2 regions of the Exiguobacterium sp. 17-1 genome follow, and region 1 is predicted to be linked to the other one. Evidence: riboswitches for the same ligand, from Rfam matches in the RefSeq annotation. Region 1 holds a riboswitch; the other holds the start of a gene.
What was found. A riboswitch is a leader RNA that binds a small molecule or an ion and turns the genes downstream of it on or off. The one in region 1 is predicted to bind S-adenosylmethionine.
Positions count from the first base shown of each region.

Region 2: it holds a riboswitch for S-adenosylmethionine, as region 1 does, so the genes downstream of both, MUN34_RS00410 (alpha/beta hydrolase) here and msrA (peptide-methionine (S)-S-oxide reductase MsrA) in region 1, are expected to answer to the same signal.

Region 1 is NZ_JALIGJ010000004.1:274,093-281,527, forward strand. It holds gene MUN34_RS12395 (DMT family transporter) at 1-236, shown strand, start outside; gene MUN34_RS12400 (DMT family transporter) at 262-741, shown strand; gene msrA (peptide-methionine (S)-S-oxide reductase MsrA) at 833-1,363, opposite strand; SAM riboswitch class I at 1,468-1,571, opposite strand; gene MUN34_RS12410 (M20 metallopeptidase family protein) at 1,643-2,815, opposite strand; gene MUN34_RS12415 (putative quinol monooxygenase) at 2,893-3,186, shown strand; gene MUN34_RS12420 (SH3 domain-containing C40 family peptidase) at 3,244-5,796, opposite strand; gene MUN34_RS12425 (GNAT family N-acetyltransferase) at 6,022-6,579, opposite strand; gene MUN34_RS12430 (DMT family transporter) at 6,846-7,175, shown strand; gene MUN34_RS12435 (DMT family transporter) at 7,172-7,435, shown strand, end outside.
Region 2 is NZ_JALIGJ010000001.1:67,324-74,758, forward strand. It holds gene MUN34_RS00380 (SDR family NAD(P)-dependent oxidoreductase) at 1-347, opposite strand, end outside; gene MUN34_RS00385 (C40 family peptidase) at 420-1,103, opposite strand; gene rho (transcription termination factor Rho) at 1,478-2,842, shown strand; gene MUN34_RS00395 (type B 50S ribosomal protein L31) at 2,940-3,185, shown strand; gene MUN34_RS00400 (DedA family protein) at 3,221-3,871, opposite strand; gene MUN34_RS00405 (thymidine kinase) at 4,049-4,669, shown strand; gene MUN34_RS00410 (alpha/beta hydrolase) at 4,739-5,497, opposite strand; SAM riboswitch class I at 5,560-5,663, opposite strand; SAM riboswitch class I at 5,912-6,015, shown strand; gene MUN34_RS00415 (methionine ABC transporter ATP-binding protein) at 6,102-7,133, shown strand; gene MUN34_RS00420 (methionine ABC transporter permease) at 7,123-7,435, shown strand, end outside.

The sequences.
Region 1 (7,435 bases):
TTGTGTATGCAAGCGGCGGATTACTCGGCGTCTTAGTCGTCGTCACGGAACTGACGTCGATTCAATTGCTCGGGATGACATGGGCGATGTCGCTATTGCTCGTCGCACAGATTTTGTGCGCTTTTGTGATTGATCTGAACGGCTGGTTTGGAGTCATTAAAAAGAGCAGTAATAAAGGACAGTGGATCGGTATCGGTTTGATGTTGACGGGCGTCTTGATCTTTTCGTTTGCCTGAGTCGAACTTGTGAGGAGGAAATAGAATGGGATTAGGTATGTTTTGTGCTATCGTCGCAGGGATGATGATCAGTTTGCAAACGGTTTTGAATGCACGGATGAGTCATGCGTTTGGTGCCTGGGCGACGACGACGTTAGTTTTTTTGGTAGGATTGCTCGGTTCGTTGCTTGCACTGGTCTTCTTTCGGGGCGGGGAGCTCTCGGCACTTACCGAGGTCAAACCGCTTTATTTGTTTGGCGGGTTCGTCGGCGTCGGCGTCGTGTTTTGTGTCATGCGCGGCATTCAACTGCTGGGGCCGTCAATTGCGATTTCCGTCGTCTTGATTTCGCAACTCAGTTTTGCGCTCTGTGTCGACGTCTTTGGCTGGTTCGGTTTACCGAAAGTCGATTTGTCGTTCGGTCAGATCATCGGCCTGGTCGTCATGCTGAGTGGCATTTTTGTCTTGAAACGGTATCAAGTCGTGGAGGATGTGGAGGAAGAGAAAGGCATTAAAGCCATTTCCTGAAGAAAAAAAGGTATTAAAAAAAGAGATCATTTCTTTCACGCCACTTCTACTAGTAAAGTGCGTGAAAGGGTGATCTCTTTTTGAAGCTGAATCAGACGGATACTTCTTCTTTCCAGGCGACATCAATAAAGGCGTCGCGACCGGAAGCTTTCCGGTCTTTTTTGTAGTGCGCCGGATTTTTTTTGTGGAAGTTTTGATGGTACTCTTCCGCCGGATAGAAGGCATGTGCCGGTTCGATTCGTGTGACGATTGGTTGTTTGAAACGGTTTGTCGCGGCTAATGCATCACGTGATGCAATCGCTGCAAGTCGCTGTTCTTCCGTATGATAAAAAATCGCCGGTGCATACTGTGTACCGCGGTCCTGGAATTGTCCGCCGGCATCGGTCGGATCCGTCTGCGGCCAGTACAGTTCGAGTAACCGTTCGTACGAAAACAGTGCCGGATCAAATGTAATCTCGACGACTTCGGAATGTCCGGTCGTTCCTGTTTTGACCTGCTCATATGTCGGGTTGTCGACGTGTCCTCCTGTATAACCGGATACGATACTGTGAATCCCCGGTAATTCCTCAAATGGTGTCACCATGCACCAGAAACATCCTCCTGCAAATGTTGCTTTTTCCATGTCATCTCTCCCTTTCCCTTGGTTCCTTGAACCGTAGTGCTCTCATTTCTGACAGCGAGAAAACGAAAACGACTCCTTTGCTTGGTTGCAAAAGGAGTCGCCGCTTTTTATCAACCAAAGCTTTCGCTTTGCTGGTCGTAGCACCTTGCTGTGCGCAGGTTGCTGGGACGTCATCGATCCAGATCTCTCGGTCCACTCTTGATAAGTGTTATATGAAGTTGATGTAAGTTCGTTATCATTGGGATGATAATACCATTCATAAAAGTGGAAAGTCAATCCTTATGTTTGTAGAGCGCGAAGAACCGTGGCTCCTAATGTTTTCGCTCCAATCAGTAAGGCCCGCTCATCGATTTCGTACTTCGGATGGTGTTGCGGGTAAATTGTTCGGCCATCTGTTTTCGCAGATCCGGTGAAGAAGTAACTGCCCGGGATCTGCTCGAGGTAATAGGCAAAATCATCCGCTGCCATCATCGGTTTCATCTCACGAACCTGTGCTTCGGGTAAAAAGCTGGCCGCTTCCCGGACGAGCTGTGTTTCATCCGGATGATTCCAAAGCGACGGATAACCGGTCGTGAAATCAATCGAATAATCAGCGCCGATGCCGGCGCAGGTCGTCCGGGCGACGAGATCCACCTGTTGACGCAACTGATGACGGAGTTGTTCGTTGAACGTCCGGATCTCTCCGACAATCCGGGCTTCACCGGTCACGATGTTTGGTGCTGTTCCGGCATGGAAAGAACCGATCGCAACGATGGCCGGTTCGAACGGGTCAACACGTCGGCTGACGAGGTGCTGAAGATTGCAGACAAGCTGTGCACCGGCGACGAGCGCGTCCTGCGTCCGGTGCGGGGCTTGGGCATGACCGCCTTGACCATGAACAACGATTTCAAATTCATCGATGGCACATAACGTATGACCGCTGTGATAACCGATTGAGCCGACTGGCAGCTCGTTTTCGAGGTGAGTACCGAAAATCGCATCAACGCCGTCGAGACAGCCGTCCTCGATCATTTGAATGGCACCACCTGGAAAGACTTCTTCGCCGTGTTGATGGATAAAGACGACAGTTCCTGTTAATTCATCTTGAATGCCCTGAAAAGCAGCGGCGAGTCCAAGAACGATGGCGGTATGCCCGTCGTGTCCGCAGGCATGCATGACACCGGGATGGATTGAACGAAACGACAATTCTGTTTCTTCCTGTAACGGCAACGCGTCAAAATCGGCCCGAACGGCGATTGTTTTTCCGGGACGGGTGCCGGTCAGCGTGGCGACGATGCCGCTGCCACCGACGTTTGTACGGTAAGGAATACCGAGTCCATCGTAAAAAGCAGCGATTTTAGCAGGCGTCCGGACTTCTTGAAACGATAGTTCCGGATGGCGGTGAAAGTCACGGCGTAAACGAATCATCTCGGATTCGTAGTGATCAAGAGCAGTAAATAAATTTTCTTGCATCGAAATCATCCTTTTCGGTATGTCTTGAGTAAAAACGGGTACAGATAGAGGTAATCAATTAGAGGAGGAATCAACATATGGGTGAAATCATCGTCAATGCCGTTCTTACAGTCAAAGCAGGGTTAGCAGATCAAGTCTTTCCGATTCTAAGTACGGTCTACAAAGCAGCGCAAAACGAGCCGGGTTGCTTGCGTTATACATTACATCAATCAATTGAAAATGAACATCAGTTCATGCTCTATGAAGTCTACCAAGATGAGGCAGCACTTGAGGCCCACATTGCATCGGACCACTATAAAGCCTATCGCGAACAAATCGAATTATACCTTGAGGACCGTCAAGTGACGAAATACGTCGAGATGACATTCTGAAACAAGGAAAGAAGGGCGTATGGGATCCTCTCGGATTCCATACGCCTCTTTTCGTTTTTACATCGATTTAAAGCCGAGGAAGTGTTCCCGCCAGCGTGGTTCATAAATCGAGTTGATTTGCAGCTGTGAGCCGCCGGCATGAATGAAATATTCATTGTCGAGCATGATACCGATATGTGATGGTCCATCTGTGTACGTATTTTCGAAGAAGACGATATCCGACCGTTTCCCACTGCTGATCGTCGTCCGGCGATTCGTAAAGAATGCACCGTACCAGTAGCCACTGACATTCGTCCGCCCGCCGTATTTCCCGGCTTCATTCGTAGCGTAATGAATCAGTCCGGAACAATCAAACCCGCCGTTGGCTGCTGTTTGCGAACCCCATGTATACGGTGTTCCTAAGTGTTTGGCCGCTGCTTGAATCAACTTTTCACCGCGCGATGTGTTTTTCTGTGCAATCCGTGTATCCGTTTTTACCGTGACGGCACTGACCGGCAGATAGACAGGGGACCAGCCGGACTGAATGACATAAAAATTGCCGACCCGGTACCGGGGATAGACCCGTTTTCCCTGCTCGATCAACCCGGAACTTTTCGGACTGACCGGTGTCGCAAAATAAGACGTCGTTGTTTTGACTGTGTAGATTTTTTGACGGTTAATTGTTTGTTGGGTGTAGCGCATATCCGGTTTTGTCGTTCCGATGTAGGGATTGATGACATAACCTGTCGTCCCGTTCGGCAGGCGGACGTGCCAGAAATCATCGTCAATCGCCTTCAGACCAATCAACTTTGTTCCTTTGCTTAAGTAGCCGGCAGGACGGCTGTACGCGACATCAGCTGAAAACAGCGGGGTCTGATCAAAATGAACATAAAAGACCGTTCCGACTTTAGACGGTGCGACCGGTTTGTTTAAGCCGAGTCTGCTCGAGTCGACAAAGCCAAACGTCGTCCCGATCTTGACCCGGGTGTAGTAGCCGCTTTTGCCGTAAACCGACAGCTGGGTATTCTTTTTGAGTGTACCGATTTTTCCCGTCAGACTGGCCTTTGGATGAACGACCACTTTATCATCGAGCACATAACGGATTCCGGTGATATCATACAAATCCGGCTTTTTCGTCACGAGATCCGTTGTCTTGACGTAGCCATATACCGATCCGGTTTTGACCCGTGTGTACGAGCCGCTTGTTCCATAGATGTCAATCTGTTCTGCTCGTTTCATAGTGCGGACAATCGTTTTTGCCGTCGTGTCTTTAAAAATCGATGTCGGTTTACTCGCATACCGGAGGCCTGTCTTTGCATAAACTTTTGTTGTAGCGAGCGTATTCGTTAAGACGTACGCATATTGTCCGCGGAACAAAATCCGGCTGTACGCACCGCTCGTTCCATAGACCGTCAGCAGGGTGTTCGTCTGGTGCTGTGTTAAGACGGAGCTTGAAGTGTCAGGTGCTGAACGGATCGCCGTCGGTGTCTGAACATATAAACGGGCCGTCTGTGGATAGACCTTTAAAGGAGCGAGCGTACTCGTCAAGACGTACGCGTATTGTCCACGGAATAAAATCCGGCTGTACGCGCCGTTCGTTCCGTATACGGTCAGTAAGGTATTCGTCTGGTGCTCTTTTAAGACGGGACTGGACATGTTTGGCGCTTGGCGGATTGGAGTAGGGGACTGGACATACAGCCGGGCTGTTTGTGCAAAAAATTCCACGTCTCCTAACTGGGTTGTCAAGACGAATCCGTAGACGTCATTTAACCGGACGCGTGTATAGGCACCGGATACGCCGTAGATATCGACTAATTGATTTTGTGACAATGTTCCAAGCGGTTTCCCGGTCGTCGCAGCGGTTGGGTAGACAGTCGCAAGCTGTTGAATATACTTTTTGCCGGTTGCTGCATACGCGACGACTGGTTTCGTTCCAAGGTGAGCCGTTAAGACGAAAGCATATGAGCCGTTCAACTCGATCCGGGTGAAGTCACCTGACGTCCCGAACGTCTTGATGGAATCATTTTGTTTTAACGTGGCAAGCGGTGTTCCGATTGCATCAGCGGTTGGATAAACAGACGTTTTTTGTTGGGCGAACCGTTCTCCTGTCGCCGAGTAAACAGGAGTTGGACTCAAATCTGCCGTCAGGACGAACAGATAGCCGGTATCCTGTTTGATGCGGGTGAAGAGACCCACTTGACCATACGTATCAATCTTCTTATTTTGAGCGAATGTCTGAGCTGTCGCCGTTGACGAATCCGCCGTTGAATAAAGGACTGTAACCTTATTCGTATACTGACTGTCGATTTTCGGATAGGTAGGGGTATCTGCCAATTGGTCTGTCTTTACAAAGCGATAGACTCCATCCAGCAAAATCCGCGTGAAGAGACCTTCGACTCCAAACGTCTCGACTTCGGTTGTTGCAGGCAGGGTAGTGACCGCTTCTGTACTTTCAGTCGTTTCGAAGACCGGAGTATCGGTTTGGGTAAACTGTTTGCCGGTCGCAACTTCCGTTTGCTCATTGATGACTGTTTGCGAAACATTACCCTCTGCAAGCGTATTGATCGGGAAAGAACTGAACAGCATGACGGAAGCGGCAAGTGTCGTGAACCATTTTTTTGAAAGAGGCATCGTATATAAAACTCCATTTCTATAGAAAATTAATTTTTGATCCAATTAAAACTAAGTTTACCATGTTCATTTTTAATGGTGTAAAAAGATATCAAAAAAAGTCAATCATCACCCAAATGATACAAGGAGCGTGGAAACGCAAAAACCGGTCCCTCCTTTGTGAGAGGCACCGGTCTGGTTTATCTGAATACTCCCACCTCTAAGCGAAACGTAGATGGAAGTAGTTCAATTTGGATTATCTTCATGGTCAACTTGCCATTCCCAATCGAGCATGCCGTAAATGAGGGAATCACGCCAATGATCTTCGAGATACACCGTTTCCCGAAGTTGTCCTTCTTTTGTCATTCCGACTTTCTGCAGGACACGTTCGGAAGCGACGTTTCGCGGATCACACGTTGCTGTAATCCGGTGTAACTCCAGTTTCTCGAATCCGAATTCAAGTAAAAACGCGGCAACGGATGTCGCATAACCGTTTCCCCATTCATCCGGCGACAGGATATAGCCGATCTCCGCCGTTTTGTGTTCCGTATCGGTAATGACCAGTTCACCGGCTCCGATGACACGATCATCTGGGAAGGTGACAGCGAAGACATACCGGCGGCGCGGATTTTCAAGTTCGCTTTCAAGTGCATCATGAATAAATTGTTTACTGTCACTTTCGGAGTTGGGTCCCCACGATTGATACTGACTGACGATGGGTTTTGAGGCATAGGCATGGACAGCTTCTAAATCTTCTGGAGTGAAACGACGGATCCGTAGTTGCTCATTGATTTTATAGCGCATGATGGACTCCTCCTCTATGGTTGACTCTCTATACCTATTAGCTACTTTTGGCGATTTTCCTGTTTGACAGGTAAAATCAAGCGTGCTAAAGTCGGGGTATCGAATGAAAAGAAGAGTAATCCTCTAGGGTTCCGTTCGGCTGGACCAAGGGAGGAACATGAGGGGAACCTCATGCAACGGAGGGATAAAAGCCCGGGAGTAAAGCGTTTTTAACGCTTACTCCCGGGCTTTTTTGTTTGAACCAGCATCTGTGAGGAGGAAGTGACATGACAAAATATTGGTTAAGTATCATCTTGGCATCATTTTTTGAGGTCGGTTGGGTCATCGGATTAAAACATGCCGCGACACCACTCGAGTGGGGAGCGACGATTATCAGCATCATCGTCAGTTTCACTGTTTTGATCAAGGTCAGTAATCATCTGCCGGTTGGGACCGTCTATGCCGTTTTCGTCGGACTGGGGACAGCCGGTACGGTGTTGACCGACATCCTGTTGTTTGGTCAATCCGCGTCGATCATCAAGTTGATGTTGATTGCAGTGCTGCTGATCGGTGTGATCGGTCTGAAGTTAGTCAGTGGGGAGGGTGAAAAACAATGAGTTGGTTGTATTTAATTCTGGCAGGACTGTTTGAAATGCTGGGTGTCGTCTTGATCAATACGTTTAACCAGCAAAAAAACGCTAAAAATCTGCTGTTAATGTTCGCCGGTTTTGGTCTCAGTTTTTTATTCCTGACCTTGGCGATGAATGGGCTACCGATGGGAACAGCCTATGCGGTTTGGACAGGAATTGGAGCAGCCGGCGGTACGATTCTCAGCATGATTTTTTACAACGAGGCAAAGGACTGGAAGCGGATTGTC
Region 2 (7,435 bases), on a different contig from region 1:
GCTTTCGTCAGATGAGTCAGCGCCCGGATGTTGACGTCAATCATGTTCAATTCGCGTGATAAATCCGTTTCGATAAATTCACCATAAAGACCAAAACCGGCGTTATTGATCAAAACATCAACGGGAGTGTGTTCTGTCGCACGTAACAGGGCTTTGATTTGAAGGGATTGCCCGATATCATACGGAAGAACGACGGCAGAGCCGCCTCGTTGTTCAACAAAGTGTTTTGTTTCGAAAAGTTGTTCGACATTTCGGCCGACCAGTAACAGATGATGCCCTTGATCAGCATGCAGATAGGCAAGTTCGCGCCCGATTCCGGCAGAAGCCCCGGTGATTAATACGTTCATGATATGTCCTCCTTGTATAATAGGGTAGAAAAAAAGCGATCGAGCCGATGCTCAACCGCTTGGTTCGTTAAATTATAGGTATGAACCCGCGCCGACAAGGCGTGAACCCCAGTAACCTGATTTGAAGCTTGAGTACTTGACGCCACCTGTTTCTGAGTTGACCATGCTTGATTTGCTTGTCGCCATACCGACGTGTTGAATGCCGCTACCGTGTGAGAAGAAAACAAGATCTCCAGGTTGAACGTTTGAGACACTTACTTTTCTAGAAGAAGAATATTGTGAAGAAGACGTACGTGGCAATGTTTTGCCTGCTGCTTTTTTGTAGACGTAGCTTGTGAAACCAGAGCAGTCAAATCCACGAGTTGTCGTTCCGCCCCATACATAAGGAGTTCCTTTATGTTTAGCTGCTTCGCTTAGAAGGCGTGTACGTGTTGAAGATGAAGTTGTTGATTTTTTAGCCGTTGAAGTAGAAGACTTGTATGTTTTCGTATACTGTGTAGATACATAACGTGTTTTGCCACCGTACGAAATTTTAGTCCAGCTGCCTGATTTACCTTTGTATGTAAATGTTTGGCCTGCGTTTACTTTACCGACGATGCTTGCTTTAGTAGAAGGAGCCGTACGAACACGTAATCCGCTATCTGTGATCTTGACTTTCGTTACTGTAGAAGCTGCCTCAACCTTATCTGTTCCCACTGATGCAAATCCTGAAACCACTAATGCTGCTGTCGCGACCGATGCTAGAAAACGTTTCATATGTGAAATCCTCCATGTCATTTTAAAGTAGTTTTGAAAACCGAGTTATATGATGTATCTCATTAAGTGTTTGTTTAAGCAGTGCACCTTACAACTGTGTAAGTTTTTCTCTGCACGATTATCTTAGCATGCGGATACATGAAAACGTTTTTTCAGTTCCGCTACAAAACATGACGTTTTTGTAACATAACTGCAATAATATACTCGAATATTACAAAGAAGAAATTCCCATTTCTTAAATCACGACGAAATGGATGAAATGTGATACCTTTAATTCACGAAGAATATACACCAAGATCCTTTGCACCATGAATTTGCACCATGAAGATGAAATCCTTTGCTCCTGAATTTATACGAAGAATAGGTGAATGCACATGCCAACTGAGAAAACTGACAAACCAGAACGTTCCTATACACTTGCTCAATTAAGCAACCTGACATTAAAAGATTTATATGAAATCGCAAAAACAAAAAACGTACCACAGTACCGTGAGGCTCGTAAGCGCGAATTGATGTTCAAAATTCTTAAAGCGCAAGCAGAATCCACCGGTCTTTATTTCCTCGAGGGGGTACTCGAAGTTATTCCCGGAAACCCACAGATGCAAAATGATGGCGGCTTCGGCTTCCTTCGTCCTATCAACTATTCGCAATCCTCTGAAGATATCTATATCGCCGCTTCACAAATCCGCCGCTTTAATCTCCGTAACGGAGACGTCGTGACTGGAAAGGTCCGACCGCCAAAAGAGAATGAACGGTTCCAAGGTCTTTTAAGTGTGGAAGCAGTCAATGGAGAAGCGCCGGACACGGCACGGAATCGTCTGTTCTTCCCGGCATTGACGCCGATTTATCCGGATCGCCTGATGCGACTTGAAACAGAACCGCGTCATTTGTCGGTCCGGGTGATGGATATGATTGCGCCGGTCGGGTTTGGCCAACGCGGTTTGATCGTCGCACCGCCTAAAGCCGGTAAGACTTCTCTATTAAAAGAAATCGCGAATTCGATTCAAGTGAATCACCCCGATGTCGAATTGATCATTCTATTGATTGATGAGCGCCCGGAGGAAGTGACGGACATCGAGCGGTCTGTTCCGGGAGCGGATGTCGTCAGTTCGACGTTTGACGAAACACCGGACAACCACGTCCGGATTTCGGAGCTTGTCCTTGAGCGGGCGATGCGTCTCGTCGAACATAAAAAAGATGTCGTTATCTTGATGGATTCGATTACACGTTTGACACGTGCTTACAACTTAACGGTTCCGCAAAGCGGACGAACGTTGTCCGGAGGGATCGATCCGGCCGCTTTCCATAAACCAAAACGCTTTTTCGGAGCCGCCCGGAACATCGAACACGGTGGCAGCCTGACGATTCTCGCGACAGCCCTCGTCGAGACCGGTTCCCGGATGGATGATGTCATCTATGAAGAGTTTAAAGGAACCGGCAACATGGAACTGCATCTAGACCGCAAGTTATCCGAGCGCCGGATCTTCCCGGCCATCGATATCCGGAAATCAGGAACACGGAAAGAAGAGTTGTTGTTACCGAAAGATCAACTCGACGCCCTGTGGACGATCCGCCGGACGATGAACGAGTCAAATGAGTTTGTCGACAGCTTCTTACGCAAGATTCGGGACACGAAAAATAACGAAGAATTTTTTGTTGAACTGAATAAAGAAAAGAAGAAACCCGTCCGGCGCGCGCCTGTTAAACCGCGTGTGACGAAAACCGACACAACGACTTGAAAATAGGTATTGCGGGTCGTGAAAAAATCGTTTAGTATAGGAAGGTAACTTACTCTGGCTCAGCAAATGAACCAGGGCGGAAGGAGAGAAAACAACCATGAAACAAGGAATTCACCCAAACTACAACAAAGTTGTATTTATGGACTCAACTACTGAGTACAAATTCTTGACTGGTTCTACACGTTCTTCGAACGAGACAATCACTTGGGAAGATGGAAACGAGTACCCACTCATCCGTGTGGATGTGTCTTCGGACTCGCACCCATTCTACACTGGTCGTCAAAAGTTCAACGCTGCAGACGGTCGTGTCGATCGCTTCAACAAAAAATACGGCCGCAAGTAATTGCGACTTCAGTATTAAAAAACAGCCTGTCTCCATCACTGGAGCAGGCTGTTTTTGTATAGACAGAACTTAGTACGGTACGCCAGATACGTTCTTAAGACGAAAGAGAGTCCGATTCCACCGGCAGCACCAATCAGATACGGGAGTGTATCCGGATTATTTGCAAAATGTTCCATGAGCAGACTGAAGGAAAAATGACGACCCAGGAAATAACCTGCCCCTAAAAAGATGCTGATCCAAATTAAAGCACCGGTATAAGCATAAGTAACGAAAATCCGGAACGGCATTTTCGAGACACCGGCAAAAAAAGCAGAGAGTTGACGGAGTCCGGGTATGTAATAACCGATAATGAGGACGGTTTTTCCGTAACGTAAAAATCCGGCTTCCGCTTTGAAAATATGTTTTTCAGAAATCCGTAACTTCGGAGCCATTCGATGCAATAATGGCATTCCGAGCTTTAGACCGAGGACATAGCTGATTGTCATACCGATACAGCTGCCGGCATAGGCAGCAAGAATCGTTCCGGCAAGCGGTAAATCACCATGGTGCATCCAGAATCCTGACATGACGAGTAATGTCTCGTCCGGAACAGGAAGACCAACGATTCCGCCGGCCAGCAGAACGGCGAGTCCGAACGCTCCATATTGGTGGAGGACTTCATGTAATATATGATGAATCGGAGTCACCTTCCTTCAAAGAAACTTCTCTTTCAGTGTACAGGAAATACATACCAGTTGAAATGAGAAGATGAAGAAAGTGGGGAATTTGGCACGGGTTTTTGATTTTTAGAAGTCAATCCTTTTTCTCAATTTAGATTCGGGCTATACTCGTTAAAGTGACTAATTTAGAGGACGGTGTTTACGATGATGCATGTGATCAATCAATATGGTTGGATTGAAGTGATTTGTGGAAGCATGTTTTCCGGCAAATCAGAAGAACTGATCCGTCGTGTCAGACGGGCACAGTATGGAAAGTTACCGGTTCAGGTGTTCAAGCCGGCAATCGATGACCGGTACCACGAGGAGCATGTCGTGTCGCACGTCGGCAATTCCGTCATCGCGATTCCGATGGCGACGAGTCGTGATGTCTATGCAGCAGTGGCGGAAGAAACACAAATCGTCGCCATTGACGAAGTTCAATTCTTTGACGACGAAATCGTCGCGGTCATCGAAGCACTGGCTCAAGATGGCAAACGCGTCATTTGTGCAGGACTCGATCAAGACTTTCGGGCGGAGCCATTCGGCAAGATGCCCGAATTGTTGGCACGTGCAGAATTCGTGACGAAATTACAGGCGATTTGTCTGTCGTGCGGAGATCCGGCATCGCGGACACAACGATTGATTGACGGGAAACCCGCAAACTACAATGATCCAATCATTTTGGTCGGGGCGTCTGAATCCTATGAACCACGTTGCCGCCATTGTCATCAAGTACCGGGCAAACCACAACCGTTACAGGAATGGAAAAAACAACAGCAGAATTGAGCATATCCGATTTGAAAAAGCGAACGATTCCTGGCAGTGAGGCCAAAGAATCGTTCGCTTTTTTTTATATCAACCGGTCCGTGTCAACTGGCTGAACTGCTCGACGAATCGTAAGGTTTCCCGAACAATTGTCTTTTGATCATAATCGAGTGTCGCAACATGGTACGAGTCAAGCAGACAATAACTGCGTTTATCCGCTGTGCCAATCGTCCGGTACAAATAATCCGAACAGGTTGGCGGGACGACGTGATCCTCGGCAGAATATAAAATAAGTGTCGGAATTTGAATCGTTGCTAAGTGTGGTCGCGTCTCATCGATGAGTCGCAACAGTTCTGAAGCGCAGACGGCGGGGACAAGATCATAGATGATTTCAAAAGCCGATTGTTTGATATCAGGGACACTTTCCGGAAGATAGACCGGACAATCGGTGAACGACAAGGCTTCGTAAGCAGGGACAGCCAAGGCGGCGTTGATGGTGATGATTCCTGCGACCGGGAGACCTTCAGCGGCGAGCGACAGGGCAAGTGTCGCGCCCATCGATTGTCCGACGATGAAGATTGATTCACACCGTGCGGCCAATTGTTCGAAGCCGTCACGTAAGCTCTGTTTCCAGTCGTCTGCCATCGTCGTTTCGAATTCCCGTACATCCGTCCCGTGACCGTGCAGGCGAGGCGCATAGACGGAGAAGCCATGTTCTGCGAACTGTTCTCCTACAGCCCGAACACTTTGCGGTGTTGCGTTAAAACCATGACAGAGCAAAATGCCGACGGATCCGCGTCCTAAGGAAAAGGCTTCTGCACCCGGTATAACAGGATAAACCATACTCATCATCTCGTCCTCCATTTCAAAAATAAAAACCCGTTTGGCTTTGGACGCAAACGAGTTTCTCGTGTGTATCATCCAAAGCAGCCGCTTTGCTGGTCGGAGCACCTTGCATAGTAGCAGGTTGCCGTGGAGTCCTAGAGCCAGGTCTCTCGTCCACTCTTGATATATCGTATAGGAATTGTCGGATTAATCATTGAGAAGATAATAGCATTGACGGAAATGAATTGTCAAACTCTCTTTAATGGCATCAAAATTTATGCAAGAATCCGGTTTGTCCCGGTACAACAATCGATATGGGTCATATGGTTTATTTTTGAAAATATGGTTGACCTTTAAAAGATCTTTCTGTAGTGTAAAAATTAGTTTTACGACATAAGTTCAACCGGCAACAACACACATACGAATTTCATACCGCAACACTTATCCAGAGAGGTGGAGGGACTGGCCCTACGAAACCTCGGCAACAGACTCATTATGAGCACTGTGCCAATTCCATCAGACAATTGTCTGAGAGATGAGTCGAGTGGATTCTGCCATTGTGCGGATCCAGGTCTCTTCTTGTTTCTTAAGAAGAGACCTTTTTTGTATTTTGAAGGGGGAAAAAGTGGTGATTACATTCAAAAATGTAAAAAAAATCTATGAAACAAATGACCAATCGATCGCTGCGTTGAACGGAGTGGATCTCGAAATCCGAAAAGGCGAAATCTTTGGTGTCATCGGTTTCAGCGGAGCCGGGAAAAGTTCCTTATTACGATGCGTCAACCTGCTCGAACGGCCGACATCCGGCAGCGTGACGGTCGATGGACAAGATTTGACAACCCTCTCGGCGAAGCAGCTGCGGGAGGCAAAACAACATATCGGAATGATCTTTCAGCATTTCAACCTGCTGGATTCGAATACAGTGTTTGCGAATGTCGCAAAACCGCTTGTCTTAAAAGGTGTCAAAAAAGAGGAAGTCAACCGGCGGGTCAGCGAACTACTGGACTTCGTCGATTTGGCAGATAAGGCCGATCATTATCCGGATCAGTTATCGGGCGGACAGAAACAACGGGTCGGAATCGCCCGGGCACTCGCGACCCAGCCGTCGGTCCTGTTGTGTGACGAGGCGACATCCGCCCTCGATCCCCAGACGACGCAACACATATTACGCCTGTTGAAACAGATTAATCAGGAATACGGCATCACGATTTTACTGATTACCCATGAGATGGGTGTCATCCGTGAGATTTGTGACCGTGTCGCCGTCATCGAAGCCGGTCAGCTGATTGAATCGGGTACCGTGTTCGATGTCTTCTCGAATCCACAGACGGCAACGGCAAAAAACTTCGTCCGCTCCGTCATGCAGGATGAAATTCCGGCATCGGTTCAAACCGTCATCGATCAACGGGATGCCGGACATCACATCTACAAAATCAACTTCCTCGGGGCAGGGACGGGGCAACCGCTCTTATCGCAAGTCGCGAAACGGTTTGATGTCGATCTCAACATCCTGCACGGTAGCATCACGGAACTGCAAAACATTCCGTTCGGCAGTCTGCTCGTTGAACTGATCGGCGACGCGACGGAAATCAAACGGGCATTGCATTACATTCATCAGTCGGATGTCGTCGTCGAGGAGGTGCTCGCGGATGTTAGTTAATTACACAGATATTTGGAATGCATTCCTGCAGACGTTGACGATGGTCGGACTGTCGTTACTTTTCTCGACATTAATCGGTTTACCGCTCGGCATTCTGCTCGTCGTCACACGTAAAGGGGCGTTGCTTGAACAAATTCCTTTCTTCAATGTCTTAAGCGGCATCGTCAACATCTTCCGGTCCGTCCCGTTCATTATCCTGCTCGTCGCGATCATTCCGCTGACACGCTTGATTGTCGGATCGTCGATCGGGACGCAGGCAGCCATCGTTCCGCTTGTTTTTTACGCGGCACCGTACATCGCCC